DNA from 4 places in the Streptomyces sp. NEAU-174 genome. Region 4 is predicted to be linked to each of the others. Evidence: riboswitches for the same ligand, from Rfam matches in the RefSeq annotation. Region 4 holds a riboswitch; each other region holds the start of a gene.
The links. Region 4 has a riboswitch for cobalamin ahead of ACT2CW_RS21830 (CbtB domain-containing protein). Riboswitches for the same ligand answer to the same signal wherever they lie in the genome.

Region 1 (7,505 bases), on a different contig from region 4:
AGCGCAGGTAGTACGTGGTCTTTATGCCGCGCTTCCAGGCGTAGGCGTACATCGAGCTGAGCTTGCCGATGGTCGGCGAGGCCATGAAGAGGTTCAGCGACTGGCTCTGGTCCAGGTACGGCGTGCGGGCCGCCGCCATGTCGATCAGGGCGCGCTGCGGGATCTCCCACGCGGTGCGGTACAGCTCCCGTACGTCCGCGGGCACCCAGGAGAGGTCCTGGACCGAGCCATTGGACTCGCGCAGCGCCTCACGGGTCTGGGCGTCCCAGACGCCCAGCTTCTTGAGGTCGTCCACCAGGTAGGAGTTGACCTGGAGGAACTCCCCGCTCAGCGTTTCGCGCTTGAAGAGGTTGGAGACCTGCGGCTCGATGCACTCGTAGACACCCGCGATGGAGGCGATGGTCGCGGTCGGCGCGATCGCCAGCAGCAGCGAGTTCCGCATCCCGGACTTCGCCATCCGCTCGCGCAGCGCCTGCCAGCGCTCCGGCCAGGTGACCACCGCGTCCGGGTAGTGGTCCGGGTGCAGCACACCGCGCGCGGTGCGGGTCTCGGCCCAGGCGGGGTGCGGGCCGTGGCGCTCGGCGAGCTCGCAGGACGCCTCGTACGCGGCGAGCATGATGCGCTCGGAGATCCGCGTGGAGAGCGCCGTGGCCTCGGGCGAGTCGAACGGCAGCCGCAGCCGGAAGAAGACGTCCTGGAGCCCCATGAGGCCCAGACCCACCGGGCGCCAGCGGGAGTTGGAGGCCCCGGCCTCCTCCGTGGGGTAGAAGTTGATGTCCACCACGCGGTCGAGGAAGGTCACGGCGGTGTGGACGGTGGCGTCCAGGCGCTCCCAGTCCAGCTGCCCGTCCTCGCCCAGGTGCGCGGCGAGGTTGACCGATCCGAGGTTGCACACGGCGGTCTCGCCGTCGTTCGTGACCTCCAGGATCTCGGTGCAGAGGTTGGAGGAGTGGACGACCCGGCCGGGCTCGGCGGTCTGGTTGGCGGTGCGGTTGGCGGCGTCCTTGAACGTCATCCAGCCGTTGCCGGTCTGCGCGAGGGTGCGCATCATCCGGGCGTACAGCTGGCGCGCCGGGACCTGCTTGACCGCCTTCCCCTCGGCCTCGGCCCTGCGGTACGCGGCGTCGAACTCCTCGCCCCACAGGTCCACCAGATCGGGCGCGTCGGCCGGGGAGAACAGCGACCAGTCGGCGTCCGCCTCGACCCGGCGCATGAACTCGTCCGGGATCCAGTGGGCGATGTTGAGGTTGTGGGTGCGGCGGGCGTCCTCGCCGGTGTTGTCCCGCAGCTCCAGGAACTCCTCGAGGTCCGCGTGCCAGGTCTCCAGGTAGACACAGGCCGCGCCCTTGCGCCGGCCGCCCTGGTTCACGGCGGCCACCGAGGCGTCGAGCGTGCGAAGGAACGGCACGATGCCGTTGGAGTGCCCGTTGGTGCCCCGGATCAGCGAACCGCGGGCCCGGATGCGGGAGTAGGACAGGCCGATGCCGCCCGCGTGCTTCGACAGCCGCGCCACCTGGTGGTAGCGGTTGTAGATCGAGTCCAGCTCGTCCAGCGGGGAGTCCAGCAGATAGCAGGACGACATCTGCGGATGCCGGGTGCCGGAGTTGAACAGCGTGGGGGAGCTGGGCAGATACGACAGCGTGCTGGTCAGCCGGTAGAGCTCGGCCACATCGTCCAGCGCACGCTCCGAGAGGTTCTCGGCGAGCCCGCAGGCCACGCGCAGCAGGAAGTGCTGCGGGGTCTCGATCACCTGACGGGTGATCGGGTGGCGCAGCAGATAACGGCTGTAGAGGGTGCGCAGCCCGAAGTAGCCGAAGCGGTTGTCTGCGCCGTCGGCCAGCGCCCGCTCCACCAGCGCGTCCAGCCGCTCGGCGTGGGCGGCGGCGAACTCCGCGGTGGAGTCGGCGAGCAGGCCCTCGCGGTGGCCCACCCGGACGGAGGCCGAGAAGGAGACCGCGCCCTGCCCGGCCGCCTCCTCCGTGATGGTGAGCGCCAGCAGCCGTGCCGCGAGCCGTGAGTACTCCGGCTCCTCGGCGATCAGTCCGGCCGCCGCCTCGGTCGCGAGCCCGCGCAACTCCGCCTCGTCCGAGCCGGGATGACGGCCGCGCAGGGCGGCGGCCGCGACCTTGCCGGGGTCGGTGGCGGGCAGGTCGGCGGTGAGTCCGGTCAGCGTCCGTAGCAGGGCGGTCCCGGGCGCGTCGTCCGCTGCCTGAGAAGCCGCCTGCGCTGAAACCGGATCGGCGGGCGCGATGGTCACTGAGGTGCTCTCCTTCGCTCGGTCAGGGCCGGTCCGGATCACAACTCCGGACGGGCCCGAGGCCGCGAGGGGTGGTGCGACGGTCGCGTACGGGCATGCCGGTGCCGCACTCCTCGTACGCCAGGCACACCACGCAGCGTCCATCGGCCCAACCCTCGAGGCCGGGGGACGTGTTCACAGGGCTGTCGGCAGGCGCTCGGACTCACGGGCACGCCGAATTGAGCGCACACGTACACCGTTGCGGGACAGTTCCGGATTCCCACCGGATTCCCCTGCGGCGACAGCGAGGACGAGCATACATCTTGTGTTGGCCGACGCACGCGCCCCCATATCTTGTGTCGGAGCTGCGGAGTTTCGCATGAATGTGCTAGTGCGTTCCGGCCTGGCGAGCCGGCGTCCTGGTCAGGCGGCGGCCAGGCGGGGCCTACTTGCCGGTCTCCTTCTCGTACGCCTTGATGACCTCGTCGGTCGGGCCGTCCATCAGCAGCTCGCCCTTCTCCAGCCACAGCACCCGGTCACAGGTGTCCCGGATGGACTTGTTGTTGTGGCTGACGAGGAAGACCGTGCCGGCTTCCTGACGGAGCTCCCGGATCCGGGCCTCGGAACGCTTTTGGAACTTCCTGTCACCGGTGGCCAGCGCCTCGTCGATCATCAGCACATCGTGGTCCTTGGCCGCGGCGATGGAGAACCGCAGCCGGGCCGCCATGCCCGAGGAGTACGTCCGCATCGGCAGGGTGATGAAGTCACCCTTCTCATTGATGCCGGAGAAGTCCACGATGCCCTGGTAGCGCTCCCGGACCTGCTCACGCGACATCCCCATCGCCAGACCGCCCAGGATCACGTTCCGCTCACCGGTCAGGTCGTTCATCAGAGCCGCGTTCACCCCCAGCAGCGACGGCTGGCCATGGGTGTAGACCTTGCCGCGCTCGGTGGGCAGCAGCCCCGCCACCGCCTTCAGCAGCGTCGACTTCCCCGACCCATTGGACCCGATCAGACCGATCGACTCACCCTTGTACGCCACGAAGGTGACCCCGCGCACCGCGTGCACCTCACGCATACCCGGCGCGCTCTTCCGCCCCAGCAGACGACTGAGGGCGGCGGTGGCACTGCCCTTCCCCTTCGGGCCGCCGTTGACCCGGTAGACGATATGGACGTCGTCGGCGATGACGGTGGGCACCCGCGCCGGCGCGGAAGCCGCCCGAGCGGCCTGCTCGGCCCGCTCCGCCTGGGCACCTTTGTCGAGGGTCTGCTCAGCCACGGCCGTACTGCTCCTCTGCCTTCCAGAAGTACACGAATCCCCCGACACCGAAGAGCACCGCCCAGCCCAGGGCCAGCGCCCACACATGCGGCGGCAGGTTCGACGAGGGGTAATCGTTGATCAGGGCATAGCGCATCAAGTCCATATACACGGCCGCCGGATTCGCCAGCATGGCGTCGCTGATCCAGCCGCTCGCCCCCGCGTGTTCGAGGGTGCGGGCCAGCGGAAACATCACGCCCGAGGCATACATCCACGTACGCAGAATGAACGGCAGTAGCTGCGCGAGGTCCGGTGTTTTGGCGCCGAGCCGCGCCACGATCAGCGACAGGCCGGTGTTGAAGACGAATTGCAGGGCCAGCGTGGGGACAATCAACAGCCAGGCCAGCGCCGGGAAGTGACCGAAGCCCACCAATACGACGGCCAGCACGATCATCGAGAACAGCAACTGCTGGAGCTGCTGGAGCGCGAACGAGATGGGGAGCGAGGCGCGCGGAAAGTGCAGGGCCCGCACCAGCCCCAGATTCCCGGAGATCGCCCGTACGCCCGCCATGGCGGACGCCTGGGTGAAGGTGAAGACGAACACACCCGTCACCAGGAACGGAATGTACACGTCGTTCGGCAGGCCCCGGTTGCTCTTCAGCAGCATGCCGAAGATGAGGAAGTACACCGCCGCGTTGAGCAGCGGGGTCACCACCTGCCACAGCTGACCCAGCTTGGCCTGGCTGTACTGGGCGGTGAGCTTCGCCTGCGAAAAGGCCAGGATGAAATGGCGCCGGCCCCACAGCTGACGGCCGTATTCACGCAGCCCCACCCGGGCGCCGCTGACCGTGAGGCCATGGGCGGCTGCCACGGCCGCGAGATTCTCGGGAGGGTGGATTCGTTCGCTGTCTCGAACGAGGAGCTGGCTCACGTAGACACCTTTCGGCCCTGCGGCTGGCCTCGGCACTTACGACGGAACGGGTGCGTTCCGTCGTTGCGTAACCTAGAGCAGGCGACGATGGAACGCAACCGTTCCACCGTCGAGTAGGCTCAAGCCATGGAGAAGGAGCCAACCAAGCCCCGGCGCGTCCCCGCGGGCGCCGCGGTACTCCAGGAGAACGTCACGGACGCCATCCGCGCGGCGGTCTTCGAGGAGCTGGCGACCGTCGGCTACGGGCGCATGTCGATTGAACGAGTGGCGCGCCGGGCCGGGGTGGGGAAGGCGGCCATCTACCGTCGCTGGCGTTCGAAACTTCCCATCGTTCTCGAGGTCGTCTCCGCCTTGGCGAAACAGGGCCTGCCGACGCCGGACACTGGTTCTCTGCAAGGCGACATAAAGGTTTTGCTGGAAGCGACGGCTCGGGTTCTCTGGCATCCGATGGCCGCGCAAATCATTCCTGACCTGTTCGCGGAATCCGCGCGTAACCCGGATATGGCCCAGGCATTGCAAGCGGCAGTGCGGGATTCCCAGCGCGGGATCGCCGACGTGGTCATCCGCAACGCGGTCAACCGGGGAGAGCTGTCGGCCGACACGGACGTCGATCTCGCTCTCGACCTGGCCAGTGGCCCGCTTTACTGGCGCCTGAGCACCATGCGATCGCCCCTCCCCGAGGGATATCTGGACGGCCTGGCCGCGGCGACCACCGCTGCTTTGGCCGCCGCTCGTATGTCTCGCTGAGCGGCGGCCGGTCTCACAGCTCCACGGTGAAGGCCCAGAGGGTGATGTCCGTCTCCGGCAGGGGCGCCCAGTCGCGCTCCGGGGCGCGGGTGAAGCCCAGGCGCTCGTACAGGCGGTGGGCGGCGGTCATCGAGTGCTGGCTGCTGATCACGATTCGCCGCAGGCCCAGTGCGCGGGCCCGGTCCAGGCAGGCTCGCACGAGCGCCTCGGCGGCCCCGCGACGGCGGGACTCGGGGCGGACGGCCAGCATCCGGAACTCGCCCTCGCCGGGGCGGGCCAGCTCCGCGTACGCCCCGCCGTGCACGGCGAACGCCACGGCCCCCAGGACCTCGTCGCTCGCCGCGTCCGCCGCGACCAGCAGCTCGGCCTCGGCGGCCCGGCGGCGGGCGTCGCGCAGGGTGGCGAGATAAGAATCACTGTCCCCGAAGTCCAGGAGACCGTCCCCGAGATACACCCGCGCGGTGAGCTCTCCTATTGCGTCCAGCTCCTCGTCCCGCGCGCGCCTGATGGTGATGTCCATGCCCGCAGTCTGCCGCATGCCGGGTGCCCGGTGTCACTGGGTGACGGCGGTGATCACTCCGGTGGAGCCCGCGCGCTTGTTGGCGGCGTCGGCTTCCTGGTGGGTGACATAGCGCCGGACCGTGCCGTCCGGCAGCGTCAGCTCATAGACGACAACGGGTTGGGGCGGCCATTGAGCCGCCGTTCCGCCGCAGTTGCAGGCCATGGTCTTCCCTGCCTTTCCCTCGGGTCGGTGGTGAGTTGGGGTTGGGGTTGGGGTTGGGGGTCAGTCCAGCCATCGCGAGGCGACTCCGGCCAGGTAGGAGAGCGTCAGGGCGGTGGCCGGGAGGTGGAACCACGCGGTGGAGTGCAGCAAGGAGGCGTAGACGGCGATGGCAGCGGCCACCCATGTGCTGGTGCACCAGCCGCAGTTGACCAGGTAGGTGGGGCGGGAGTCGTCGCCGAAGCGGTCGGCGACCCAGATTCTGAACCCCGCCGCCAGGGTGTCCTTGGTGATGAAGCGGGTGATCCGGCAGGTGGTGCCGAGGGCGAGAAGGAACGCGGCGAGGCTCATCGGATCGTTTCCTCCCCGGGTGGTCATACGGGGTCGGCACGGCCGATGTCACTGATGAACCGATGAGTCGGCGCTGCCGATATCACTCATTAGAGGCATGACGGGCGGTGGCAGGCCATACCCCTTGGCGTGCATTCGCCCGAATAGCCGAGCGCTTGTCGTACAAGCTCGACGCCACGCGCGCCCTGATGCGCCAAACGAGTGATGGGCGCCGTGAGCCCTTGAGTGACGTCGAGGGGCGTGGATAACTGGAAGCGTGGCCGCCGAGGCCGCCCCATACCTCGTCGGCCACCCCAGGAGCCGGGCGAACGCCCCATGGCTCCGCCCTTCATCCGCGCACCGCTGCCGCGCACCGTTTCCGCGCGCCGACCGGCCGCCCACGGCTCATCCGTTCCTCCGGTGCGGTCTGTCTCGACCGCGCGGTGACGGCGAGGCGTCGACCGGCGGTGTGTGCACGTCCGTCGGCATGCCGCCGGCGCACATCACCGGAACCCGAACCGGAACCGGAACCCGAACCCTTCCCCGGGAGGACCGACCATGACCTCGACCGCTCTCGCGACCGCCGCCGCCACCAACGCCGCCGCCGCGGGCTACTGGCCGCCGGTGGGACCGCCGACGCTGCTCGCCGTGGTGCCCGACTCCGGCCCCGCCGCCGGTGGCAACTACGTCCGGCTGTTCGGGCAGAACCTGCGCGGCGTCACCGGTGTGTCCTTCGGCGGCACGCCCGCCACCATCGTCTACCAGGACAACCCCGGCAGTGGCTGGGGTGGCGGCGGAGGCGGTTGGGGCGGTGGCGGAGGCGGCTGGGGCGGTGGCGGAGGTGGCTGGCCCGGTGGCGGCGGCAACCCCGGCTACGACGGCATCGTGGTGATAGCCCCGCCGCACGCGCCCGGGACCGTCCAGGTCACCGTCACCACCGCCGCCGGGACCAGCAACGGCCTGCCGTACACCTATGTGGCACCGGCCCCGCCCGCCGCCGTCGCCATCACCCCGACCGTGGGCCCGACCACCGGCGGCACCGTGTACGTGATCACGGGCACCAATCTGACCGGCGTCACCAGCGTCACCTTCGGCGGAAACGCCTCGACGATCCTGGCCATCAACCCCGCCGGGACCAGCCTGATCGGCATCACCCCGGCGGGCCCGGCCGCGGGCGGCAACGTCACCGTGACCCTCACCGGCCCCGGCGGCAGCACCAACGTGCCCGGTGGCTTCACCTACTTCGTCGCGCCGCCCGCACCGGTGCCCGTCGCCATCACAC
Region 2 (7,505 bases), on a different contig from region 4:
TCGCGCAGCGCCTCGAGCATGGCGGCGGCCAGTTCGTCCGTGCCGTAGAGCGCGTAGGGCGCGACGCGGACCGGGCCGCCGAGGGCGGCGGTCATGTAGTGGATCGCGGGGAGCTCGTCGACGAGCGTGGAGACGGCCGTGGCGTGGACGGCGTGGGTGTGGACCACGGCCTCGGCGTCGGTCTCCCGGTAGATCGCGAGGTGCATGGGCAGCTCGCTGGTGGGCTTCAGCGTGCCGAGGACCTGCTGTCCGTCCAGGTCGACGGCGACGGCGTCCCTGGGGCCGAGCCGGTCGTACGGGACGCCGCTCGGGGTCACCAGGACGGTGTCGCCGACCCGGGCCGAGACATTGCCCGAGGTGCCGACGACCAGGCCGTCGGCGGTGGTCCTGCGGGCCGTACTCACCACCTGCGTCCATGCCTGCCGCAGGGGATGCGTCAGCCGCGGCTGCGGCTGCCGCGTGGATCGCGACTGGGTCACCTGCCCTCACCTCCGGGGCCCGATCCTTCCAGGCGGCCGCCGACCGCGCGGCGGCGGGACCGGCGCAGCGGGCGCGGCGGCGGGACCGGCGCGGCGGGCGACTACGACCGTGCCTCGTGGGCACCCGACTCCGGACGGGTGAACGTGAGGGGACGGCGGACGCACGCGAGACCGGCCTCGGGGCCGCCTCCGGTGGCTCTCGAACGCGGCTCAACTCCCCTACGACATGGGAGCGTAGGCTGAAATTCACCAGGCTTTAGCGACACCGCAACCATGTCACCCCGATGCCCTGCTCAGTTCATCTCCCGTTCACCCTGTTTCCTTACGTTCACCGTGCCACTAACGACCTTCGAAACTGATTGACCGGGTGTATGGAACACATCACGCTTCTCATCGGGATCGTGATCGTCACGGCCTTGGTGTTCGACTTCACGAACGGCTTTCACGACACGGCTAACGCCATGGCCACCACCATCTCCACGGGAGCACTCGGGCCCAGGGTGGCGGTGGCGATGTCGGCCGTCCTCAATCTCGTCGGCGCGTTCCTGTCCGTGGAGGTGGCCAAGACCATCTCCGGCGGGATCATCGACGAGGGATCCGGTATCCAGCCAGAAGTGATCTTCGCGGGACTCGTCGGCGCGATCCTGTGGAATCTGGTGACGTGGCTCGCCGGACTCCCCTCCAGCTCCTCGCACGCCCTGTTCGGCGGTCTGATCGGCGCCACCGTGGTCTCCGTGGGCCTGGACGGGGTCAACGGCGACGCGATCGTCATGAAGGTCCTGATCCCCGCCGTCGCCGCGCCGATCGTGGCCGGCATCGCCACGCTGGCCGCCACCCGGCTCACCTACCGGCTCGGCCGCGACCGCTCCCCCGAGGACACCGCGAAGGGCTACCGCGCGGGGCAGATCGCCTCGGCCGCCCTGGTCTCCCTGGCCCACGGCACCAACGACGCCCAGAAGACGATGGGCGTGATCACCCTGGCGCTGGTCACCGGGAACGTGGTGGCGCCCGACTCCGACCCGCCGCTGTGGGTCATCGTCTCGGCGGGCCTGGCCATCGCGCTCGGCACCTACCTGGGCGGCTGGCGCATCATCCGCACCATGGGCAAGGGCATCACCGACATCCAGCCGCCGCAGGGCTTCGCCGCCCAGACCGGCGCCGCGACCGTCATCCTCGCCTCCTCCCACATCGGCTTCGCGCTGTCCACCACCCAGGTCTGCTCCGGCGCCGTCATGGGCGCGGGTGTCGGCCGCAAGGGCGCCGTGGTGCGCTGGTCGACCGCGGGCCGCATGGTGGTCGCCTGGGTGCTGACCCTGCCGGCCGCCGGTCTGGTGGCGGGCGCCGCCGCGCTCCTCGCCGACCAGGGGAACGCGGGAATCACGGCGGTGGCCGTGCTCGCCGTCCTGGCCTGCGGGGCGATCTGGATGCTGTCGCGCCGCAAGCCCGTGGACCACACCAACGTCAACGAGGTCGGCACCCAGGAGCCGGTGGGCGCCGTCACGGCCGCCCTGCGGTCCGTGGCCCCGCCGCCCGCCGGTGCGGCGAGCGCCGCCCCCGAGGACGACACCTCGGAGCACACCCCCGAGCACACCCCCGAGCAGACCCCCGAGCAGACCCCCACCCCCGCCGCCGCGAGCAGCACCACCCGCTAAGGAGCCAGGAAACATGAGCATCGACTGGGCGGCACTCGGCCAGGTCTTCGGCATCAGCCTCGCGGTGACCGTCGGCATGGTGGGCGTCTTCACCCTGGGCATCGTCGGCACCTCCCGTAAGGCGGCGCCGGAGCAGGGCGGCACGGCCGCCGCCGTGCCCGGGGGCGCGGTGGGCGCCTCCTCGCTCACGCGCACCGGCGCGTACGCCTGCTTCGCGGTGTGCGCCGCGGCCGTGGCATACGGCATCTATCTGATCGTCGCCTGAGGACCCCGCTTCCCCGAACGACCCACCGGCCGCCGGATCGTGGCGCTGACCAGCGCCGACCATCCGGCGGCCGTCCTGTGGGGGGCGGTTGGCTGTGGGGCTCGGCACACTCGGGCGTCATAGGTCATATGCGAGTTGACGGCCATTCGCGGCCCATGGTGGACTTCCCGAGCCAAACGGCGGCAGGAGAGGAAGCCGGTGAGAATCCGGCGCGGTCCCGCCACTGTCACCGGGGAGCACCCTCCCATCGCCTGTATGGGGTCACGGCTCGTCCGTACGGTTCGTCGCGTACGCGGGGCTGGAAGACCGGGAGGGCCGCGGATCCGGGAGCCAGGAGACTCTCACCGCCGGTCACGTCGAACCAGGGCGCGGACCCTGAGTGAGGACATACCGCCATGCCCGGCATCGTCACGCCGCCAGCCCTCCCTGTCCGCCTCGGCTCTTCCGGCCCCTCCGGCCCGTCTGGTTCCGTATCGCCGCGCCGAGGCGTGACGGCGGCCTGACGGATGCCTGCCGACCACGCCTCGTTCACGTGTGGCGCGGCCCTCGGCTTCCTCGGCGACCTCGCCACGGGTGACCCGCGCCGCGGCCATCCGGTGGCCGCGTTCGGGCGCGCCGCCGCGGCCGCCGAGCGCCGGCTGTGGCGCGACCACCGGGGCTACGGGGCCCTGCACACCGCGCTGTGCGCGGGCGGCGCGGCCGCCGGTGCCGCGCTGCTGACCCGCGCCGTACGGGGCCTCGGCAGCCGCCGTGGCGCGGAGGTCGCGCTGACCGCCGCCGCCACCTGGGCCGTGCTGGGCGGCACGAGCCTGGGCCGGGAGGCACGGGCCGTCGGCGGGGCGCTGGCCGCCGGGGACCTCGAGGTCGCCCGGGAGCGGCTGCCGCATCTGTGCGGCCGCGATCCGCAGGCGCTGGACGGGCCGCAGATCGCCCGCGCGGTGGTCGAATCGGTGGCCGAGAACACCTCCGACGCCGTCGTGGGCGCGCTGGTGTGGGGCGCCGTGGGCGGCGTGCCGGGGCTCATAGGATTCCGCGCCGTCAACACCCTGGACGCCATGGTGGGCCACAAGTCGCCGCGCTACCGGCGGTTCGGCTGGGCGGCGGCCCGGCTGGACGATGTGGCCGGCTGGCCCGGTGCGCGCCTTACGGCGGCCCTGGCGACGCTCGCGGGCCCCGATCCGCGCGGTGCGTGGCGCGCCTGGCGGCGCGACGGCGGACGCCATCCGAGCCCCAACGCGGGCCCCGTGGAGGCGTCCTTCGCGGGCGCGCTCGGCGTCCGGCTGGGCGGCACCCTCGCGTACGGCGGCCGGGTCGAGCACCGGCCGGTGCTCAACTCCGGCGGGCGGCCGGTGGAGTCGGCCGACATCGAGCGGGCGATACGGCTGTCGCGGCGCGTCGGCGTGCTGGCGCTCGGGGTGTCCATGGCGGCCCGGCCGGTCCTGAGGGCGTTGACGGGGCGGCCCCGGGCCTTGGGAAGGGGCGGCGGATGAGCGGGATACGCGGTAAGGGCGGCACGGAGGGTTCCGGGGCACGCGGCTCCGGGGCACGCGGCGGGGGGCTGCTCGTCGCGGGCACGACCTCCGACGCGGGCAAGAGCGTGGTGACGGCCGGGATCTGCCGGTGGCTCGCCCGTAAGGGCGTCAGCGTGGCGCCCTTCAAGGCGCAGAACATGTCGCTCAACTCCTTCGTCACCCGGGAGGGGGCGGAGATCGGGCGGGCGCAGGCCATGCAGGCGGCCGCCGCGCGCGTCGAGCCCAGTGCGCTGATGAACCCGGTCCTGCTGAAGCCGGGCGGCGACCGCAGCAGCCAGGTGGTGCTGCTGGGCAAGCCGGTGGGCGAGCTGAGCGCGCGTGGCTACTTCGGCGGGCCCGGGGCCCCCTCACCCGGCGAGAGGGTCTCCACAGGGCGGGAGGCGCTGCTGGGGACCGTCACGGAGTGCCTGGAGGAGCTGCGGCGCACCCATGACGCGGTGATCTGCGAGGGCGCGGGCAGCCCCGCCGAGATCAATCTGCGCCGCACCGACATCGTCAACATGGGTCTTGCGCGCGCCGCCGGGCTTCCGGTCGTGGTGGTCGGGGACATCGACCGCGGTGGTGTCTTCGCGTCCTTCTTCGGCACGACCGCGCTGCTGTCGGCCGCCGATCAACGGCATGTGGCCGCCTACCTGGTGAACAAGTTCCGCGGCGATGCGAGCCTTCTGGAGCCCGGCCTCGAGATGCTGCGCGACCTCACCGGGCGCCCGACCGTCGGGGTGCTCCCGTTCGCCCACGGGCTGGGCATCGACGAGGAGGACGGGCTGCGGGTGTCGCTGCGCGGCGCGGTGCGGGAGAGCGTCGTGGCGCCCCCTTACGGCGCGGACGTCCTGCGGATCGCGGTGGCCGCCGTGCCGCTGATGTCCAACTTCACGGACGTGGACGCGCTGGCGGCAGAGCCGGGCGTGATCGTGCGGTTCGTGGACCGGCCCGAGGAACTGGCCGACGCCGACCTGGTGGTGCTGCCGGGCACCAGGGGCACCGTAAGGGCGCTGGAGTGGCTGCGTGAGCGCGGGCTGGCCGACGCGATCGCCCGGCGGGCCGTCGAGGGCCGTCCGGTGCTGGGCGTCTGCGGCGGCTTCCAGGCGCTCGGGGAGCGCATCGAGGACGAGGTCGAGTCGAAGGCCGGGACGGTCGCCGGGCTCGGGCTGCTGCCGGTGCGGGTGCGGTTCGCGGCCGAGAAGACCCTGGCCCGGCCGGTGGGCGAGGCGCTCGGCGAGCGGGTGGAGGGCTACGAGATCCACCACGGGGTCGCCGAGCTGCTGGACGGGGCCGAGGAGCCCTTCCTGGACGGCTGCCGGGTGGGCTCGGTGTGGGGCACGCACTGGCACGGCTCGCTGGAGAGCGACGGCTTCCGGCGGGCGTTTCTGCGGCGGGTGGCCGCCGCGGCGGGCCGGGCGTTCGTCCCCGCGCCGGACACCCGCTTCGGCGAGCTGCGCGAGGAGCAGCTCGACCGCCTCGGCGACCTGATCGAGGAGCACGCCGACACGGACGCGCTGCTGCGGCTCATCGAGGAGGGCGTCCCGGAGGGGCTGCCGTTCGTCCCTCCGGGGGTCCCAGGGGGGACGCCATGACGAGCCCCCGCCCCCACACCGGACCGCTGTGCCCACGCACCCCAGGAGGTATCACCGCGTGACCACCACCTACCCCTTCAGCGCGATCGTCGGCATGGACGGCCTGCGGCTCGGCCTGCTCCTCAACGCCGTCTCACCCGCCGTGGGCGGCGTCCTGGTGCGCGGCGAGAAGGGCACGGCCAAGAGCACCGCCGTAAGGGCGATCGCCTCGCTGCTGCCCGAGGTGGACGTGGTGGCCGGGTGCCGGTTCTCCTGCGATCCCGCCGCGCCCGACCCGTCCTGCCCGGACGGACCCCATGAGCCGGGCACGGGCGAGGCGCGCCCCGCGCGGATGGTCGAACTGCCCGTGGGCGCCTCCGAGGACCGGCTGGTGGGCGCGCTGGACATCGAGCGGGCGCTGTCGGACGGCGTGAAGGCGTTCGAGCCCGGGCTGCTCGCGGACGCCCACCGCGGGGTGCTCTACGTCGACGAGGTCAACCTGCTGCACGACCATCTGATCGACCTGCTGCTCGACGCGGCCGCCATGGGCGCCTCCTACGTGGAGCGCGAGGGGGTGTCCGTACGGCACGCGGCGCGCTTCCTCCTGGTGGGCACCATGAACCCCGAAGAGGGCGAGCTGCGGCCGCAGTTGCTGGACCGCTTCGGCCTCACGGTGGAGGTCGCGGCGTCCCGCGACACCGAGGAGCGGGTCGAGGTGGTGCGGCGGCGGCTGGCGTACGACGAGGACCCCGAGGGGTTCGCGGCGCGCTGGGCGGCGGACGAGGAGGCCCTGCGGGAGCGCATCGCGGCGGCGCGCTCCCTGCTGCCGCGGGTGGCTCTCGGCGACCGCGCGCTGCGGCAGATCGCGGCGGTGTGCGCCGGGTTCGAGGTGGACGGGATGCGCGCGGACATCGTGACGGCCCGTACGGCGACCGCGCTGGCCGCCTGGGCGGGGCGCACCGACGTCCGGACCGAGGACGTACGGGGGGCCGCGCTGTTGTCGCTCCCCCACCGCAGGCGGCGGGCGCCGTTCGACGCGCCGGGGCTCGACGAGGACAAACTGGACGAGATCCTGCGGCGGTTCGAGGAGGACGACCCGGAGCCGGATCCGGACCCGGGCCCCGAGGACGGGCCGGGCGGCTCCGGACCGGACGACCCGGGCGGCCCCGAGGGCGGACCGCAGGAGGGCGCGGGTGACGGGCCGGGGGAGCAGTCGCCGCCCGCCGGACCCGAGCCGTCCGTCCCCGACCAGCGCACGGGTGAGCACGAGACGGCCGACCGCGAGCCCGACTCCGCCCCGGCCGACCGCGACAGCGGGCCGGGCGAAGCGGACGACGGTGTGGGCGGGACCGGAGGTGAGCGGGCGGCCGTGGGCGCCGCCGAACCGTTCCGGACCCGGCGGCTCGACGTCCCCGGCCTGGGCGAGGGCGCGGCGGGTCGTCGCTCGCGCGCCCGCAGCGCGCACGGCCGCACCACCGGGGCGCGCCGCCCGCGGGGGACGCTCTCCGCGCTGCATCTGTCGGCGACCGTCCGGGCGGCCGCCCCGCATCAGCTGGCGCGCGGACGGCGCGGTCCCGGGCTGCTGGTGCGCCGGGACGATCTGCGCGAGGCGGTGCGCGAGGGCCGGGAGGGCAATCTCGTGCTGTTCGTGGTGGACGCGTCGGGCTCGATGGCCGCGCGGAAGCGGATGAGCGCGATCAAGGGCGCGGTGCTGTCGCTGCTGCTCGACGCCTACCAGCGGCGGGACAAGGTCGGGCTGATCACCTTCCGGGGCGCGGACGCCGAGCTGACGCTGCCGCCCACCTCGTCGGTGGACACGGCCGCCGCACGGCTGGAGCGGCTGCCGACGGGCGGCCGTACGCCGCTGGCGGCCGGGCTGTTGAAGGCCCGGGAGGTACTGCGGGTGGAGCGGCTGCGGGATCCCGCACGCCGTCCGCTGCTGGTCGTGGTGACCGACGGGCGGGCCACGGAGGCGCGGCGGTCCGGCGGGCCCACGCCGGTCGAGCGGGCCGGGCGCGCGGCGC
Region 3 (7,505 bases), 110 kb from region 4:
GATCCGGTTCGCGGCCGAGGTGGTCGCGGCCGTGTCGGCGGCCATCGGGGCGCGGCGCACCGGGATACGGATCTCGCCCGGGACCCGTTACAACGGCATCGAGGAGCCCGACCTCGAGGCCACATACGTCCAGCTGATCCGCCGCCTGAACGAGACCGGCCCCGCGTATCTGCACATCGTCGAGGACTCCCGCGATCTGACCGGCATCCTCCGCAAGGAGTTCTCCGGAACGCTCATCCTCAACCCCGCGACGGACGGGTTCACCGGCGCGGAGGAGCTGGCGCTCATCGAGGACGGTACGGCCGACATGCTCTCCTTCGGGGCGCTCTTCCTCGCCAACCCGGACCTTCCGGCCCGGCTGCGCGCGGGCGGGCCGTACAACACACCGGACGAGACGACCTACTACGGCGGCACCGACAAGGGGTACCTCGACTACCCGTACCTGAACGCCTGAGGCCCGGCCCTCCTGGCCACGGTCGTAGCCGTGCTCGATGTGGTGGTCCGCCACTCCGCTCAGGCCGCGTATGCCACGGTGAACCGCTCGACGGCGTCCCACAGTTCGCGCTCGCGCCCCGGGTCGTAGGACTCCTCCGACGACCGCGCCACCCGGGCGCGGTCGACGTAGGAGCCGGTCGGCGCCGCGGTCGTGCCCAGCACGACATCGGCGAGGTGGCGGCCCGCAGCGCCGCGGCCGGTGGCGAACGGCGTGAGGGCCATCACCGGCAGCACGCGCCGCATGGCGAAGCGGGAGAGCGGACCGGCGTTGCGGGCGAGACCGGTGCCGGGGACGAAACCGGGGTTGTACGCGATGGCGTCGATCCCGGCCGGAAGCCTCCGCGCGTACTCGTGCACGAGGTGGATGGCGGCCAGCTTGCTCGTCGAGTACGCGGTGCGCCCGCCCGCCGTGCCGGACGGCTTGGCGAAGGCGCCCGGACGGGCCAGGACATCGGGGGAGTTCCAGACGGGGCCGGGCACCATGCCCATGTTGTGCCTGAAGTCCCCGAAGTGGGTGTCGCTGACGGTGATCACGATTCGGGCGGGCGCGGCGAAGTGGTCCTGGAGCACCCGGACGAAGAGGTGGTTGGCCAGTACGTTGACGGCGAAGGTGGCCTCGTATCCGTCGGGGGACTCGGTCAGCGCGTTGGTGTACTGCGTCCCCGCGTTGCCCACGAAGCCGCGCAGCGGTGGCAGATCACCGCGCTCCAGCCGGTCGCGGATCTCGGTGGCGGCGGAGCGGACGCTCTGGAGCGAGCCGAGGTCCGCCGGGACGTACGAGACCGTGTGCCCGCCCGTGGCGAGCTCCTCGGCGAGCCGGGCGCCGGAGGACGCGCGGGCCACGACGAGGAGGTGCGCGCCGGGCGACCGCCGCACGATGTGCTCCGCGGCGACGCGCCCGATCCCGCGGCTCGCGCCCGTCATCACGAGGGTGTGCTGCGCAGCAGGCATAAAAGGCTCCTTCACTGGTCGGCCGATGGCGCCCGGCCGGGCGCGGCGGCTCCACGTTCGCCGCCCGCGCCCACGCCGGCCAGTGCCGTCCCCGTCACTAGGACCGGCAGTACCCAGGCTGATCCGGCGCCGCGCGGCGAGAATGCACCCATGGCTACCTCCCGCTCCGACTTCGCCGCGCTGCTGCGCGCCTGGCGCGACCGCCTCGCCCCTGCCGACGCCGGCTTCACCCCGAAGGCGAGCCGCCGCGCCCCGGGGCTGCGCCGCGAGGAGCTCGCCGAGCTGGCCGGGCTCTCCGTCGACTACATCCTGCGGCTGGAGCAGGGACGCGCGAAGCACCCCTCGGACCAGGTCGTGGGCGCCCTCGCCCGCGCGCTCCAGCTGTCCCGCGCCGAACGCGACCAGCTGTACCGGAGCGCCGGGCTGCTGCCGCCGCGGGACGGGACGGTCAGCTCCCACGTGCCCCCGGGCATCCAGCGGCTCGCGGCGCGCCTGGGCGACGTCCCGATCGGGGTGTTCACCGCCGACTGGACCCTGGTGTGGTGGAACGCCATGTGGAGCGCCCTGCACGGCGACCCCACCGTGCTCCCGGCCGCCGAACGCAACCTCGCCCGCGCCCTGTTCGGCACCGGTGCCGCCCGCGACCCCGTGCTCCGCGTCCGCCCCGAGCGCGGAACCGACACCTTCGAAACCTCGATCGTGGCCGACCTGAAGGACGCCGTCTCCCGCTACCCCGCCGACGCCCGGCTCGCCCGTCTGGTGCGGGAACTCCGGGCGGAGTCCGAGGTCTTCGACCGTCACTGGGCCACCCGGGCGACCGCCGCCCAGCACACCTCGGACCGCAAGACGATCCGGCATCCGGAGATCGGCGACATCCTGCTCGACTGCGATGTGCTCATCGTCCCCGGCGCGGATCTGCGCATGGTCACCTACACGGCGGCGACCGGAACCGGCGACGCGGGCAAGCTGGACCTGCTCCGCGTCACCGGCCCCGGCCGGGCGTCCGGGTCAGGACGCGGGCAGCTCACCTCGGACCGTACGGGCCGCGGTGACCAGGTTCTCCAGTGAGGCGCGGGTCTCCGGCCAGCCGCGGGTCTTCAGCCCGCAGTCGGGGTTGACCCACAGCCGCTCGGCCGGGATGGCCTTGAGTCCCGTCCGCAGCAGTTCGGCCGCCTCCTCCGCGCCGGGCACCCGCGGCGAGTGGATGTCGTACACCCCGGGCCCGGCCTCGCGCGGATAGCCGTGGGCGGCGAGCTCGCGGGCCACCTGCATATGGGAGCGGGCGGCCTCCAGGCTGATGACATCGGCGTCGAGGTCGTCGATCGCCTGGACGATGTCGCCGAACTCGGCGTAGCACATATGGGTGTGGATCTGGGTGCCGGGGCGTACGCCGCCGGTGGTGAGCCGGAAGGCCTCGGTCGCCCAGGCCAGATAGGCGGGCCGGTCCGCGGTGCGCAGCGGCAGGGTCTCGCGCAGCGCGGGCTCGTCCACCTGGATGACCGAGGTCCCGGCCGCCTCCAGGTCGTTCACCTCGTCGCGCAGGGCGAGCGCCACCTGGCGGGCGGTCTCGCCGCGGGGCTGGTCGTCGCGGACGAAGGACCAGGCGAGCATGGTGACCGGCCCGGTGAGCATGCCCTTGACCGGGCGGTCGGTGAGGGACTGCGCGTACGCCGTCCAGCGCACCGTCATCGGCTCGGGGCGCGCGATGTCACCGGCCAGGATCGGCGGGCGGACGTAACGGGTGCCGTAGGACTGGACCCAGCCGTGCTGGGTGGCGAGGTAGCCGGTGAGCTGTTCGGCGAAGTACTGGACCATGTCGTTGCGCTCGGCCTCGCCGTGCACCAGCACATCCAGGCCGGTCTTCTCCTGGAAGGAGATCACCTCCCGGATCTCGGCCCTGATGCGCTCCTCGTACCCGGCCGTGTCGATCCGGCCCGCGCGCAGGTCGGCGCGGGCGGTGCGCAGTTCGCCGGTCTGCGGGAAGGAGCCGATGGTGGTGGTCGGCAGCAGCGGCAGCCGGAGGTGGGCGCGCTGGGCCGCGGTGCGCTCGGCGTACGGCTGGGAGCGGCGGGCGTCGGCCTCGGTGACCGCGGCGGCGCGGGCGCGGACGGCCGGGTCGCGGGTGATGGGGGAGCCCGCGCGGGAGGCGATATCGGCCCGGTTCGCGGCCAGCTCGGCGGCGATCGCGCCGGTGCCGCGGGCCAGGCCCCTGGCGAGGGTGACGATCTCCGCGGTCTTCTGCCGGGCGAAGGCCAGCCAGCGCAGGATCTGCGGTTCGATGTCCCGCTCGGCCGTCGTGTCGAGGGGGACGTGCAGCAGCGAGCAGGAGGCGGCCACGTCGACCCGGTCCGCCAGGCCCAGCAGAGTGCCGAGCGTGGCCAGGGACTTCTCCAGGTCGTTGACCCAGATGTTGCGGCCGTTGACGACACCGGCGACCAGCCGCTTGCGGGGCACCCCGCCGACGGCGGCCAGCGCGTCCAGATTCGCCGCGGCGGCCTCCGTGAAGTCCAGCGCCAGCCCCTCGACCGGGGCCTTGGCCAGCACCGGCAGCGCCTCGCCGAGGCGGTCGAAGTACGAGGCGACCAGCAGCTTCGGGCGGTCGGCGAGGGCGCCGAGGTCGCGGTAGGCGCGGGCGGCCGCGTTCAGCTCCGCGGCGGTGCGGTCCTGGACCAGAGCGGGCTCGTCGAGCTGCGCCCACTCGGCACCGGCCGCTCGCAGATCGGCCAGGACCTCGGCGTACACCGGAAGCAGCCGGTCCAGGAGGGTGAGCGGCTCGAAGTCCGCGGGCGCGCCGGGCGCGGGCTTGGCGAGCAGGAGGTAGGTGACGGGGCCGACGAGGACCGGCCGCGCGGCCGGTCCGAGGGCGAGGGCCTCCTTGAGCTCGGCGACCTGCTTGGCGGAGTCGGCGGTGAAGACCGTGTCCGGGCCCAGCTCGGGGACCAGGTAGTGGTAGTTGGTGTCGAACCACTTGGTCATCTCCAGCGGCGCCACGTCCTGTGTGCCCCGCGCCATCGCGAAGTACCCGTCGAGCGGGTCGGCGGCGACCGCGTCCCGGTGGCGGTCGGGGATGGCGCCGACCATGACGGTGGTGTCCAGCACATGGTCGTAGTACGAGAAGTCGCCGGTGGGGACCTCGTCGATGCCCGCCCCGGCCAGCCGGCGCCAGTTGGCGCGGCGCAGTTCGGCGGCGGTGGCCCTCAGCGCGTCGGCGGTGACGCGGCCCTTCCAGTAGCCCTCGATCGCCTTCTTCAGTTCCCGGTTCGGGCCCTGGCGGGGGTAGCCGTACACGGTGGCCCGTGCCGCCGCGGCCGCGGACTTGGTGGTCACGGAGATCTCCTTCGCGAGATGGATCCCTGAGGTCCCGGCGACGGGAGGAGGGCGCGAAGGGTGACGGACCGGACGCCACGACGTCGCGCGGCAGGCGCGCGGTCGTCCGCCTGGTGCATGTTCGCCGACCCGCCCTCGAGGTCACCGGGATGTCCGCGCACGGGTGGTCCGTACGCGGGCAGATGGCAGGTCTTCGGACTCACGGGCGCGCCCTCCTCAGGAGGACACCTACTGGCCGTCGCTTCCCAGGTCCTCTCACCGGACCCAGTGCGTATGACGGCGGTCGTTCCCGCTCACCGCTGCGGGGCAGTCCCGGATTCCCACCGGGTTCCCTCTTGCGACGCGTCCCGCCTGGCGGACGGGGCGAACCAGCTGCACCGGCCAGCCTACGGCATGGGAAACCCCCGGCCGCCTCGGCCGGGGGTACCGCTCCTCACGGGCTCGTGGAGCGGGGGGTCAGCACGAGCTGGAGTCCGACTGGCCCACCAGATTGACCGGGACGGTGACGAAGGAGAACTGGTTGCTGGCGCATACGCCGGGGAAGGTCGTGGTCGTGCTGCTGGTGTTGTCGACGGTGACATCGGGGCCGTCCTCCGCGACGGCACCGGTCGCGCCGACGGCGAGGGACGCGGCGGTGAGAGCGAGCGTGGACAGGGCGGTCAGGGCGGCGGTCCGCATACGCATGGGAACTCCTTGCTGGGGATGAGCGGCCGGGAATGACCGGCTTCGCATGCATGGTGCCCCTTTGTCGGGCGGACCGCGGCCCAACGTCCCCCCAATGGGGTAACGCGTCACCCGCTGTCACGTCATGCACCTTGCCGTTCCAGCCGGCCCGGCCACACTGAAGGGAAATCGCCGGGTAATCGCGGGGCGCCATCGGCGCGCATGCCGATGTTTCCGCGATTACCGGGCATTTCCCGTCCCCTCGTTAGAGTCGGCCCTCACTGCACTGCGGGCCGACCCTGCGAGGTTTACTGAGCGATGGCATATCCGATGGCCGGGGCCGATGGCGTGCCCGCGAGACCGCATTTTCCCGAGGTCGAACTCGACGTCCTGGACTACTGGGAGAAGAACCACATCTTCCAGGAGACCGTGGCGGCGCGGAAAGCCGAGGACGCCGAAGAATTCGTGTTCTACGACGGGCCGCCGTTCGCCAATGGCCTGCCGCACTACGGCCATCTGCTGGCCGGTTACGCGAAGGACGTGGTGCCGCGCTATCAGACCATGCGCGGCCGCAGGGTCGAACGGCGCTTCGGCTGGACCTCGCACGGGCTGCCCGCGGAACTCGACGCCGAAAAGCAACTCGGCGTCACCGCCAAGTCCGATATCGAGCGCATGGGCGTCGAGCGGTTCAACGAGGTGTGCCGCACGACGGTGATGCGCTATACCGGCGAATGGCGCGACTACGTCAATCGGCAGGCCCGCTGGGTCGATTTCGACGAATCCGTCAAAACCCATGACCTGGACTACATGGAGAGCGTCATGTGGGCGTTCAAGACCATGTGGGACAAGGGGCTCATCTATCAGGGACATTCGGTTTCCTGGTATTGCGCGCACTGCGAGACCCCGCTGGCCAACGCCGAGAGCAGCGGCCGTATCGACGGCAGCGACACCCACCGCGAGGTGCCGGGCACCACCGTGGTCGTGGGCGTGCCGCTGGACGGCGGCGAGCTGCTGCTGGTGGAGTCCGAGCAGCCCTGGGCGCTGCCGGGCGCCACGGCGGTGGCCGTGCACCCCGAGGCCGAGTACGCCGTGGTGGAGCGCGGCGGGCGGCGCCTGGTGGTGGCGGCCGAGCGGCTCGACGCCCACGCCGATCTGGTGGGTGGCGGCCCTGTGGTCGCCCGGCACAGTGGCGCCGAGCTGGCGGGCCGCCGCTACACACCGCTGTTCGACTTCTCCGCCACCGCGACCGCCACTGCCCCCGCCACCGCCTCCACCACCGCCGACGACGACAGCCATGTCGTGGTGGCGGAGCGCTTCGTGGACACCGGCGAGGGCACCGGCGCGGTGGCCGTCACCCCGTGTTTCGACGAGCGGGACCACGCCCTCGCCACCGAGGAGGGCATCGGCCGGACCTACCCGGTCGACTCCGCCGGCCGCTACACCGACGAGGTGCCACCGTGCGCCGGAGCCCCGGTGCTGGAGTCCACCGAGACCGTGCTCCGCCTGCTGGAGACGGGCGGCGCGCTGCTGAGCAGCCGGCCGCACACCCGCTCCCGGCCGCACTGCTGGCGCTGCGGCACACAGCTGCTGCAACACGCCATCGCCACCTGGTTCGTCGCCGTCACCCGGCTGCGCACCCGGATGCTCGAACTCAACGAGCGGATCAGCTGGACCCCCGAGCATGTGCGCGACGGCCAGTTCGGCAACTGGGTGCGCGGCGCCAAGGACTGGAACATCTCCCGCAACCGCTACTGGGGCGCCCCCATCCCGGTGTGGGTGTCGGACGACCCGGCCCACCCCCGGGTCGATGTGTACGGCTCGCTGGACGAGATCGAGCGCGACTTCGGCGTACGGCCGGGCGATCTGCACCGTCCGTACATCGACGAGCTGACCCGCCCCAACCCCGACGACCCGTCGGGCCGGTCGGTGATGCGGCGGGTGCCCGAGGTGCTGGACTGCTGGTTCGAGACCGGCTCCATGCCGTTCGCGCAGGTGCACTACCCCTTCGAGAACGCCGAGTGGTTCGAGCGCCACTCCCCGGGCGACTTCGTGGTCGAGTACTACGCCCA
Region 4 (7,505 bases):
CTCGGTGTCGAGGGTGTAGAGCGACGACCCGGAGTGTGTCGCGCCGCCGACCGCGTCGGAGATCTCCCGGCTGGTGAGGGCGTCCTGGTCGAGGCCGGTGGCGGTCACCACGGGGAGGCCCGCCACCGCTTCCGGCGGCCAGTCGCATTCGTGGGTCCGGCCGGCCAGCTGCCCGGCGAGCCCGAGTTCGGCGACGATATCGGTCGCGGCGGGCAGCAGGGAGACGATGCGCATACCACGACTGTAGGCCGGATGTCCGGGGCATCGGCGACAGGCGACGCGCGGTCGGCGGCGTGCCGGTGGTGTGGCGCGCTCAGCCGGCCACGGCGCGTTGCGGGTCGGTGCGGTGACGTACCTCCTCCGAGGAGCCGGGGTCGTTCGGGCGGTCCAGGGAGCGCCACCACCGCGCCACCTCGGCGCCGGTGGCGAACCATACGTCCCGGCGCCGCCGCATATACGCCAGGAACTCCTCCAGCACCCCGATCCGGCCCGGCTTGCCGATGCAGGACGGCTCCAGGGTGATCACACAGCACAGCCCGTAGCCGTGGTACGCGTCGAACTCCGCGCACCAGTCGTCCAGGGTCTGCCGGTATCCGGCGATCCGCACCTGACCGGCGGGGTAGGCCGGTCCGTAGTTGAACATGAAGCGGGGGAAGTCATTGAGCTCCCAGTGGGCCGGAACGTCCACCAGCGGGGTGGCGCCGGGGCCGGTGGCCGGGTGCAGCAGGGTCGGCCGGTCGTCGCCCCGGGCCAGGGAGGTCCAGGTGAACCCCAGTTCGCCCAGCACCCCGGCGGTGTCGTCGCCGATCTCCGCGGAGGGCGGCCGGAAGCCGGTGGGCCGCCGCCCGGAGATGTCCTCCAGCACCCGCGCGGAACGCTCGATGGCGCGCCGCTGCCCCTCGGCGTCGAGGGTCGCGTAGTCCTCCAGGCCGTCGCCGCGGGAGCCGATCTCATGGCCGCGGGCGGCCACGTCCCGCACCGTCGCCGGGTAGCGCTCGGCCACCGTCGCCGGGATCATCCAGCTGGCGCGGACACCGGCCGCGTCGAGGGCGTCGAGCATCCGGGGCGCGCCGCGCTTCGGACCGTACTCGCCCATGGACAGGGTCTTGGGCCGCTCATGGCAGGACTCGTCCAGCCGCAGCCAGAACAGCTCCGCGTCGAGGTTCACCGTCACCACGACCGCGCACCGGGCGCCGTCCGGCCAGGGCGGGTTCTCCTCCAGCCGGGGCCGCGCCTGCTCGTTCTCCACCGAGCTCTCCACCGGGCTCTTCACCGCGCTCTCCATCCGTCTCGTCCCTGGCGTCTCAGTGGTGCGTCCGCCACCACTGGGCGATCTGGCTCCCGGTGGCGAACCACACATCGTCATGGGAGCGGATGTGCTCGATGAGCCGGCGCAGCAGCAGCACCCGGCTCGGCTTGCCCATGACTTCCGGGTGCATCATCACGACGTAGCAGAGCCCGTAGCGGTAGTAGCCGTCGAACTCCCGCCGCCAGTTGTCGAGGGTGAGCTCGGTGCCGGCGATCCGGTCCTGGCCGCGCGGCTCCGCCGGGACGTCGTTGTAGGCGAACTGGGGGAAGTCGTCCAGCTCCCACTGCGCGGGGATCTCGATGAGGTCGGTGTCGCGCCCGTCGATCCGCCAGCGGTACGGGCGGTCGTCGCCGCGCATGGAGCTGGAGTAGGAGAAGCCGAGATCGCACAGCAGCTGGGGGCTGTCGGCGCTGAAGTCACCGGAGGGCGTGCGGAATCCCACGGCCGTGGTGCCGGCCACCCGCTGGAAGATCTCCTGGCTGCGCTCGATCAGCGCGCGCTGCTCGGCGATGGTCCTGGAGTAGTACAGCTCGTGCAGATAGCCGTGGTGGCCCAGCTCATGGCCGCGGTCCGCGATGGTCCGCAGCAGGTCGGGCCAGCTCTCGGCGGTCCAGCCGGGGACGAAGAAGGTGGCGGGGATCCGGAAGTCTTCCAGCAGGTCCAGGATCCGGGGGGTGCCCCGGTGCGGGCCGTACGCGCCGAGCGAGAACAGCCGCGGGGAGCGCCAGATGTCGGGGGCGTGGCCGAGGTTGGCCAGCAGCGCCGGGCCGTCCACGTCGAAGCTCAGCAGCACGGCGCAGCGGGCGCCGCCCGGCCACCGGGGTCGGTCGACCGCCCCCGGCCGGGGCCGGTGGCCGGGCGTCGGGGCAGCGGAAGGGGTCATGGAAGGCTCCGTAGTGTCTGCTACGAACTTGTCGTGAATGCGACGCGAGGAACGTAGGATGCGCTACGGACGCACGTCAAGCGCTACGGACGCACGTCGAGAGAGGGCAACCCATGGACATGGCGGAGATCCCGGAGGGCGCGCCGCTCCAGCAGCGGGTGGCGGCCGCCTGGCCGCGGCTCGCGCCCGCCGAGCAGAAGGTCGCGGCGTTCCTCAGAGAGCATCCGCAGGAGGTGGGCTTCTCCTCCGCGAGTGAACTCGGCGCGCTCACCGGCACCAGCGACGCCACGGTGGTCCGGACCGCCAAGGCCCTCGGCTACAGCGGCTTCACCGGCCTCAAACACGCCGTGGCCCGGTCCCTCGCCACCTTGATGCGGCCCTCCGCACGGCTGCGCAGCCGCGTCGAGCACATGGCCGGATCCACCGAGGAGCTGCTGGACCGGGTCTTCGAGGACGCCGCCGAGGTCATCCACGAGACCCGGCGCGGTCTGCGCGCCGACGCCTTCGCCGCGGCCGTGGAGCGGCTGCTGCCCGCCGAGGAGGTCATGACCTTCGGCGCCGGCCCGTCCGGCATCGTCGCCGAGTACCTCGCGCTGAGGCTCAACCGGCTGGGGCTCAAGGCCCGTCACACGGCGGACATGGGCTTCAGGCTGCCGGACGCGCTGGTGCCGCTCTCGGCGGACGACGTCGTGGTGATCTTCGCCCCGGCCCGGCTCTTCAAGGAGATCGAGGTCATCATCGACCACGCCGAGGAGGTGGGCGCCCCGGTCGTCCTGATCACGGACGCCCTCGGCCCGGCGCTCGGCGACCGGGTGGCCGTCACCCTCCTGGCCACCCTCTCCGCCTCCGGGGCCACCCGCGAGACCCTCGGCTCACTGGCCGTCGTGGACGCCCTGGCCCTGGCCGTGGCCTCCCAGTTGGGCGAGCGCGCGCTGGAGACCTCCGAACTGCTGACCCGTCTGCGCGGTCACTTCCTGCCGCCCAACAGCCCCCATGACGGCCGCGACGAGTGAGGTCGTGCGGGTTCTGGCGGCGTCTCACCAGGTGGCCGGTCTTGGCCAGGCATCCCACACGCGGTACCGTCGGTGCGATATCGACGATGGTCTGACGGAAGCCGGTGGGAATCCGGCACGGTCGCGCCACTGTGAACGGGACGTATCCGAAGGGGACGTCCGTGAGTCAGACCCGCAGCCATCGTCTTGTGCACCACCGAGATGGGACGCGAACTCCCGTAGGAGGCCACTGCCATGGCGCAGCATGTCGCGCAGCCGACAGCCACCACCCCCGAACTGCCCGCCACGTTGCCGCTGAAGGCGATAGCTCCGTGGGCCGTCTTCTTCGGCATCCTGATGCTGGTCCTGCTGTACTTCGTCGGCGCCGAGCAGGGCGCGACCGCGGTCCTCTCCGGCTCGGGTGTCCATGAGTGGGTGCATGACGCCCGCCATCTGCTCGGCTTCCCCTGCCACTGAGGAGGCGAGGGACGCCGCACCCCCATGAACTCCGCAACAGTGAGAAACCTGTTGGTGCGGGGCATGCTCGCCGGTCTTGGTGCCGGTGTGCTCGCCCTGATCGCCGCCTATTTCCTCGGCGAGCCGAACGTCGACCGCGCGATCGGCTTCGAGGAGGCCCACGCGTCCGCGCATGAGCACGAGGTCGAGATCGTCTCCCGCAGTCTTCAGTCCACCGCCGGTCTGGCCACCGGTGTGCTGATCTACGGGGTCGCGTTCGGCGGTATCGCCGCCCTCGCCTACTGCGTCGCCCTCGGCCGCGTCGGCCGCTTCGGCCCGCGGGCCACCGCGCTGCTGCTGTCCGGCTGCGCGCTGCTCGCGGTCTACGTCGTGCCGTTCCTGAAGTACCCGGCCAACCCGCCCGCCGTCGGCAACGGCGACACCATCGGCAAGCGGACGACGCTGTACTTCCTGATGATGGTGCTCAGCGTGCTCCTCGCGATCGCGGCCACCATCCTCGGCAAGCGGCTCGCCCCGAGGCTGGGCACCTGGTACGCCACCGTCGCCGCGGTGGCCGCCTTCGCCGTCGTCATCGGGCTGGCGTTCGCCTTCCTGCCCGTCGTCAACGAGGTCCCGGCGGACTTCCCGGCCACCGTCCTGTGGCGGTTCCGGCTGTCCGCCCTCGCCATGCAGCTGATCCTGTGGGGTGGCTTCGGCCTCCTCTTCGGCGAGCTCGCCGAGCGGTTGCTGAACCCCAAGCCCGCGAAGGCCGAGGAGAGCCGGGCGATGGCGGCCGCCTCGAACTGACCACGCCGAGACGCATGAGGGCCCGCGGAGCTGTTTCCGGGGGCCCTCTCGCGTTGGGCGGGCACGTCCCGGCACCTGACGCCCCGGAGGCGCCCGTGCGGGGCGCCTGGAGTCACTTCCGCGGGGACAGCTGCCGCAGTCCGTTCTCCAGCAGCGCGAACGCGTGCTCCGCGTCGGCCACCGCACCCGCGTAGCGCTCGTCGGCCGGCTCCCCGTACGTCACGCGTTGGGTGTTGTCCTGTGCCAGTGACCACTGGACGGCGACGATTTGGACGGCGGCCAGCCGCGCGGTGAGCTCCGGGGTGTCCGCCGTCTCCCGCAGCGCCCGCGCGAGCTCGCGCTCGGCACCGGCCTTGAACCGCTCCATCCGGGCCACCAGTGAGGGTGTGTCGAGGATCATCCGGGTGAGTTTGAGGATCTGGGGATGGTCGTTGAGCCCGGTGATCGGGTCCCGTTCGCGCAGGCCCTTGAGGAAGTGCTCGCGCAGTGCGGTCAGCGGGGCGGTGCGGGGCGGGCGGGCCCGTACGACGCGGGCGCTTTCGGCCTCGTGGTCGGCGAGGCGGTGCACCACGAGATCTTCCTTCGCCGGGAAGTAGGCGAAGAGCGTGCGCTTGGACACCTCGGCCGCCTCGGCCACCTGGGCCACCGAGACCTGGTTGAAGCCGTGTTCGAGGAAGAGCGTGATCGCCGCCTCGGAGATCGCCGCGTGGGTCCGCTGCTTCTTCCGCTCCCGTAGCCCTGGCTTGCCGTCCACGCCGACCACCGTAGCAGAGCAATTGCCCTCAGGGGATTTCTGCACCTGGTATACATATAGCCCGAGGCGAGAAATCGAGGAGGAGTGACCGTGTCCACGGAGAAGACTGAGACGACGACGGTGAGCACGACCGACGTCGTCATCGCGGGCGCCGGGCCGACCGGGCTGATGCTGGCGTACGAGCTGGCGCTGGCCGGGGTCGAGACCCTGGTGCTGGAGAAGCTGGACCAGCGCGTCGAGCAGGTGAAGGGCGGCGCGATCCAGCCCCGTACGGCCGAACTGCTGGAGTCGCGCGGGCTGTTGGAGCCGATGCTGCGGCGGGCCATCCAGCGTGCCCCGGTGGGCGGGAACTTCGCGCTGCTGCCCGTGCCCTTGGACTGCACCCCCTGGCGGACCGGGCACAACAGCGTGATCGGCATCCCTCAGTGGAAGATCGAGGAGGTGCTCGAGGAGCGGGTGACCGCCGCGGGCGCCCGGGTTCTGCGGGGCGCCGCCGTCACGAAGGTCGAGCCGGACGAGGACGGCGTGGCCGTGACGGCGGGCGGTCTTGAGGTGCGGGCGCGCTATCTGGTGGCGTGCGACGGCGGCCACAGCACGGTGCGGAAACTGCTGGAGCTGCCGTTTCCCGGGCGGGCCGGGACCCATCAGGCGGTGCTGACCGACGTCCGGCTGACCGCGGTGTCCTCGCTGGTGCCGAAGCGGATGGGGCACATCAGCACCATGACCCGTCGTGTGGGCGACTACTGGGCCATGCTGATCCCGGTCGAGGGTGACCTCTACCGCTTCACCTTCGGGCGCGCGGACCAGGTGGACACCGTCCGCGACGCCCCGGTCACCCATGAGGAGATCGCCACCGCGCTGCGGGAGGTGTACGGCGAGGAGACCACCCTGGGGGCCGTGGAGAACTCCTCGCGCTTCAGCGATGCCACGCGACAGCTGGAGCGGTACCGCGTGGGCCGCGTGCTGTTCGCGGGCGACGCCGCCCATATCCATCCGCCGCTGGGCGGCCAGGGGCTCAACCTCGGTATGCAGGACGCGTTCAACCTCGGCTGGAAACTGGCCGCGGTCATCCAGGACCGGGCGCCGAGCGGCCTCCTGGACAGCTATCACGCCGAACGGCACCCGGTCGGAGCTCAGGTCCTGCACCACACGTCGGCCCAGCGGGTCCTGGCGGACACGAACCCGAGCGAGGACGTGGCCGCCCTGCGTGACATCTTCATCGACCTGCTGCGGCTGCCCGACGCCAACCGCCACCTCGCGGGACTGATATCCGGGCTCTCACTGCGCTACGAACTGCCCGGCGACCATCCCCTCACCGGACAGCGGGTGCCGGACGCCGACCTGGTCACCGAGGACGGTGCCACCCGGTTGTCGGCGCTGTTCGGCTCGGGCCACGCCGTTCTGCTCGATCTGGCCGGAGCCGTCCCGGACGGCCTCCGGCTCCCGCCACGCGTCGACCTCGTCCGGGCCACCTGCGCGGACGACCTGGGCGCCGCCGCCCTGCTCATCCGCCCCGACGGCTATGTGTGCTGGGCCGCGGACACCCCGGCCGCGTGCGACGAGACCCTGCTCGCCACGATCGACGGCGGGCTGACGAAGGTGCACTGAGCTGGGGGCGTTGGATCACTCGTCCAGGGGGAGCAGGATGCGGAAGGTGGCGCCCTCGGCCGGTGCCGTACGCACTTCGACCCGGCCGTGGTGCGCCGTCACCAGGGAGTGGACGATCGCGAGGCCGAGCCCCGCGCCTCCGCTGTCGGTGCGGCCGCGGGCGTCATCCGCGCGGTAGAAGCGGTCGAAGGCGCGGGCGGCCTGCTCCTCGGACATCCCCGGCCCCTCGTCGTGCAGTTCCAGCACCGCCAGACCGTCCCGCGTGCCGACGCCGATCCGGACCGGAGTGCCGGGCGGGGTGTGCGCCACGGCGTTGCCGACGAGGTTGGAGGTCACCTGGCGCAGTCGCGCCTCGTCGCCGAGCACCGGCGCGCCACCCGGCGGCCCGCCGCCGGGGCCGGTGAGGGTGACCGGGCGCCGTGGATCGAGCGCGCGCAGGTCGTGCAGGGCGTCGGCGGCCAGGGTGCGCAGATCCATGGGGGTGGGATGCAGCGGGAGGTCCGCGGCGGCGGCGTACTCGTCGAGGCGGGCGAGCAGCAGCAGGTCCTCGACCAGCCGGACCAGCCGCGCCGCCTCCCGTTCGATACGGCCCATCGCGGCGTCGACATCGGCGCGCTCGGGCATGCCGCCCATCCGGTACAGCTCGGTGAACCCCTTGATGCCGAAGAGCGGGGTGCGCAGTTCGTGGCTGGCGTC

Region 1: it holds a riboswitch for cobalamin, as region 4 does, so the genes downstream of both, ACT2CW_RS11785 (ribonucleoside-diphosphate reductase subunit alpha) here and ACT2CW_RS21830 (CbtB domain-containing protein) in region 4, are expected to answer to the same signal.
Region 2: it holds a riboswitch for cobalamin, as region 4 does, so the genes downstream of both, ACT2CW_RS41325 (cobalamin biosynthesis protein) here and ACT2CW_RS21830 (CbtB domain-containing protein) in region 4, are expected to answer to the same signal.
Region 3: it holds a riboswitch for cobalamin, as region 4 does, so the genes downstream of both, metE (5-methyltetrahydropteroyltriglutamate--homocysteine S-methyltransferase) here and ACT2CW_RS21830 (CbtB domain-containing protein) in region 4, are expected to answer to the same signal.

The regions. Positions count from the first base shown of each region.
Region 1 covers NZ_JBQTCE010000003.1:533,893-541,397, reverse strand. The annotation lists gene ACT2CW_RS11785 (ribonucleoside-diphosphate reductase subunit alpha) at 1-2,257, opposite strand, end outside; adenosylcobalamin-variant (AdoCbl-variant) riboswitch at 2,440-2,541, opposite strand; gene ACT2CW_RS11780 (ABC transporter ATP-binding protein) at 2,682-3,515, opposite strand; gene ACT2CW_RS11775 (ABC transporter permease) at 3,508-4,425, opposite strand; gene ACT2CW_RS11770 (TetR/AcrR family transcriptional regulator) at 4,552-5,172, shown strand; gene ACT2CW_RS11765 (GNAT family N-acetyltransferase) at 5,186-5,692, opposite strand; gene ACT2CW_RS11760 (DUF7196 family protein) at 5,726-5,896, opposite strand; gene ACT2CW_RS11755 (hypothetical protein) at 5,957-6,244, opposite strand; gene ACT2CW_RS11750 (IPT/TIG domain-containing protein) at 6,782-7,505, shown strand, end outside.
Region 2 covers NZ_JBQTCE010000020.1:67,281-74,785, forward strand. The annotation lists gene ACT2CW_RS41310 (class II aldolase/adducin family protein) at 1-479, opposite strand, end outside; gene ACT2CW_RS41315 (anion permease) at 851-2,131, shown strand; gene ACT2CW_RS41320 (hypothetical protein) at 2,145-2,396, shown strand; cobalamin riboswitch at 2,539-2,756, shown strand; gene ACT2CW_RS41325 (cobalamin biosynthesis protein) at 2,903-3,886, shown strand; gene ACT2CW_RS41330 (cobyric acid synthase) at 3,883-5,502, shown strand; gene ACT2CW_RS41335 (putative cobaltochelatase) at 5,561-7,505, shown strand, end outside.
Region 3 covers NZ_JBQTCE010000007.1:135,325-142,829, reverse strand. The annotation lists gene ACT2CW_RS21315 (alkene reductase) at 1-454, shown strand, start outside; gene ACT2CW_RS21310 (SDR family NAD(P)-dependent oxidoreductase) at 514-1,446, opposite strand; gene ACT2CW_RS21305 (helix-turn-helix transcriptional regulator) at 1,597-2,514, shown strand; gene metE (5-methyltetrahydropteroyltriglutamate--homocysteine S-methyltransferase) at 2,455-4,773, opposite strand; cobalamin riboswitch at 4,941-5,161, opposite strand; gene ACT2CW_RS21295 (hypothetical protein) at 5,230-5,457, opposite strand; gene ileS (isoleucine--tRNA ligase) at 5,755-7,505, shown strand, end outside.
Region 4 covers NZ_JBQTCE010000007.1:247,797-255,301, reverse strand. The annotation lists gene ACT2CW_RS21850 (cobalamin-binding protein) at 1-234, opposite strand, end outside; gene ACT2CW_RS21845 (polysaccharide deacetylase family protein) at 314-1,285, opposite strand; gene ACT2CW_RS21840 (polysaccharide deacetylase family protein) at 1,305-2,192, opposite strand; gene ACT2CW_RS21835 (MurR/RpiR family transcriptional regulator) at 2,306-3,205, shown strand; cobalamin riboswitch at 3,276-3,402, shown strand; gene ACT2CW_RS21830 (CbtB domain-containing protein) at 3,440-3,661, shown strand; gene ACT2CW_RS21825 (CbtA family protein) at 3,686-4,447, shown strand; gene ACT2CW_RS21820 (TetR/AcrR family transcriptional regulator) at 4,560-5,210, opposite strand; gene ACT2CW_RS21815 (FAD-dependent monooxygenase) at 5,292-6,809, shown strand; gene ACT2CW_RS21810 (HAMP domain-containing sensor histidine kinase) at 6,825-7,505, opposite strand, start outside.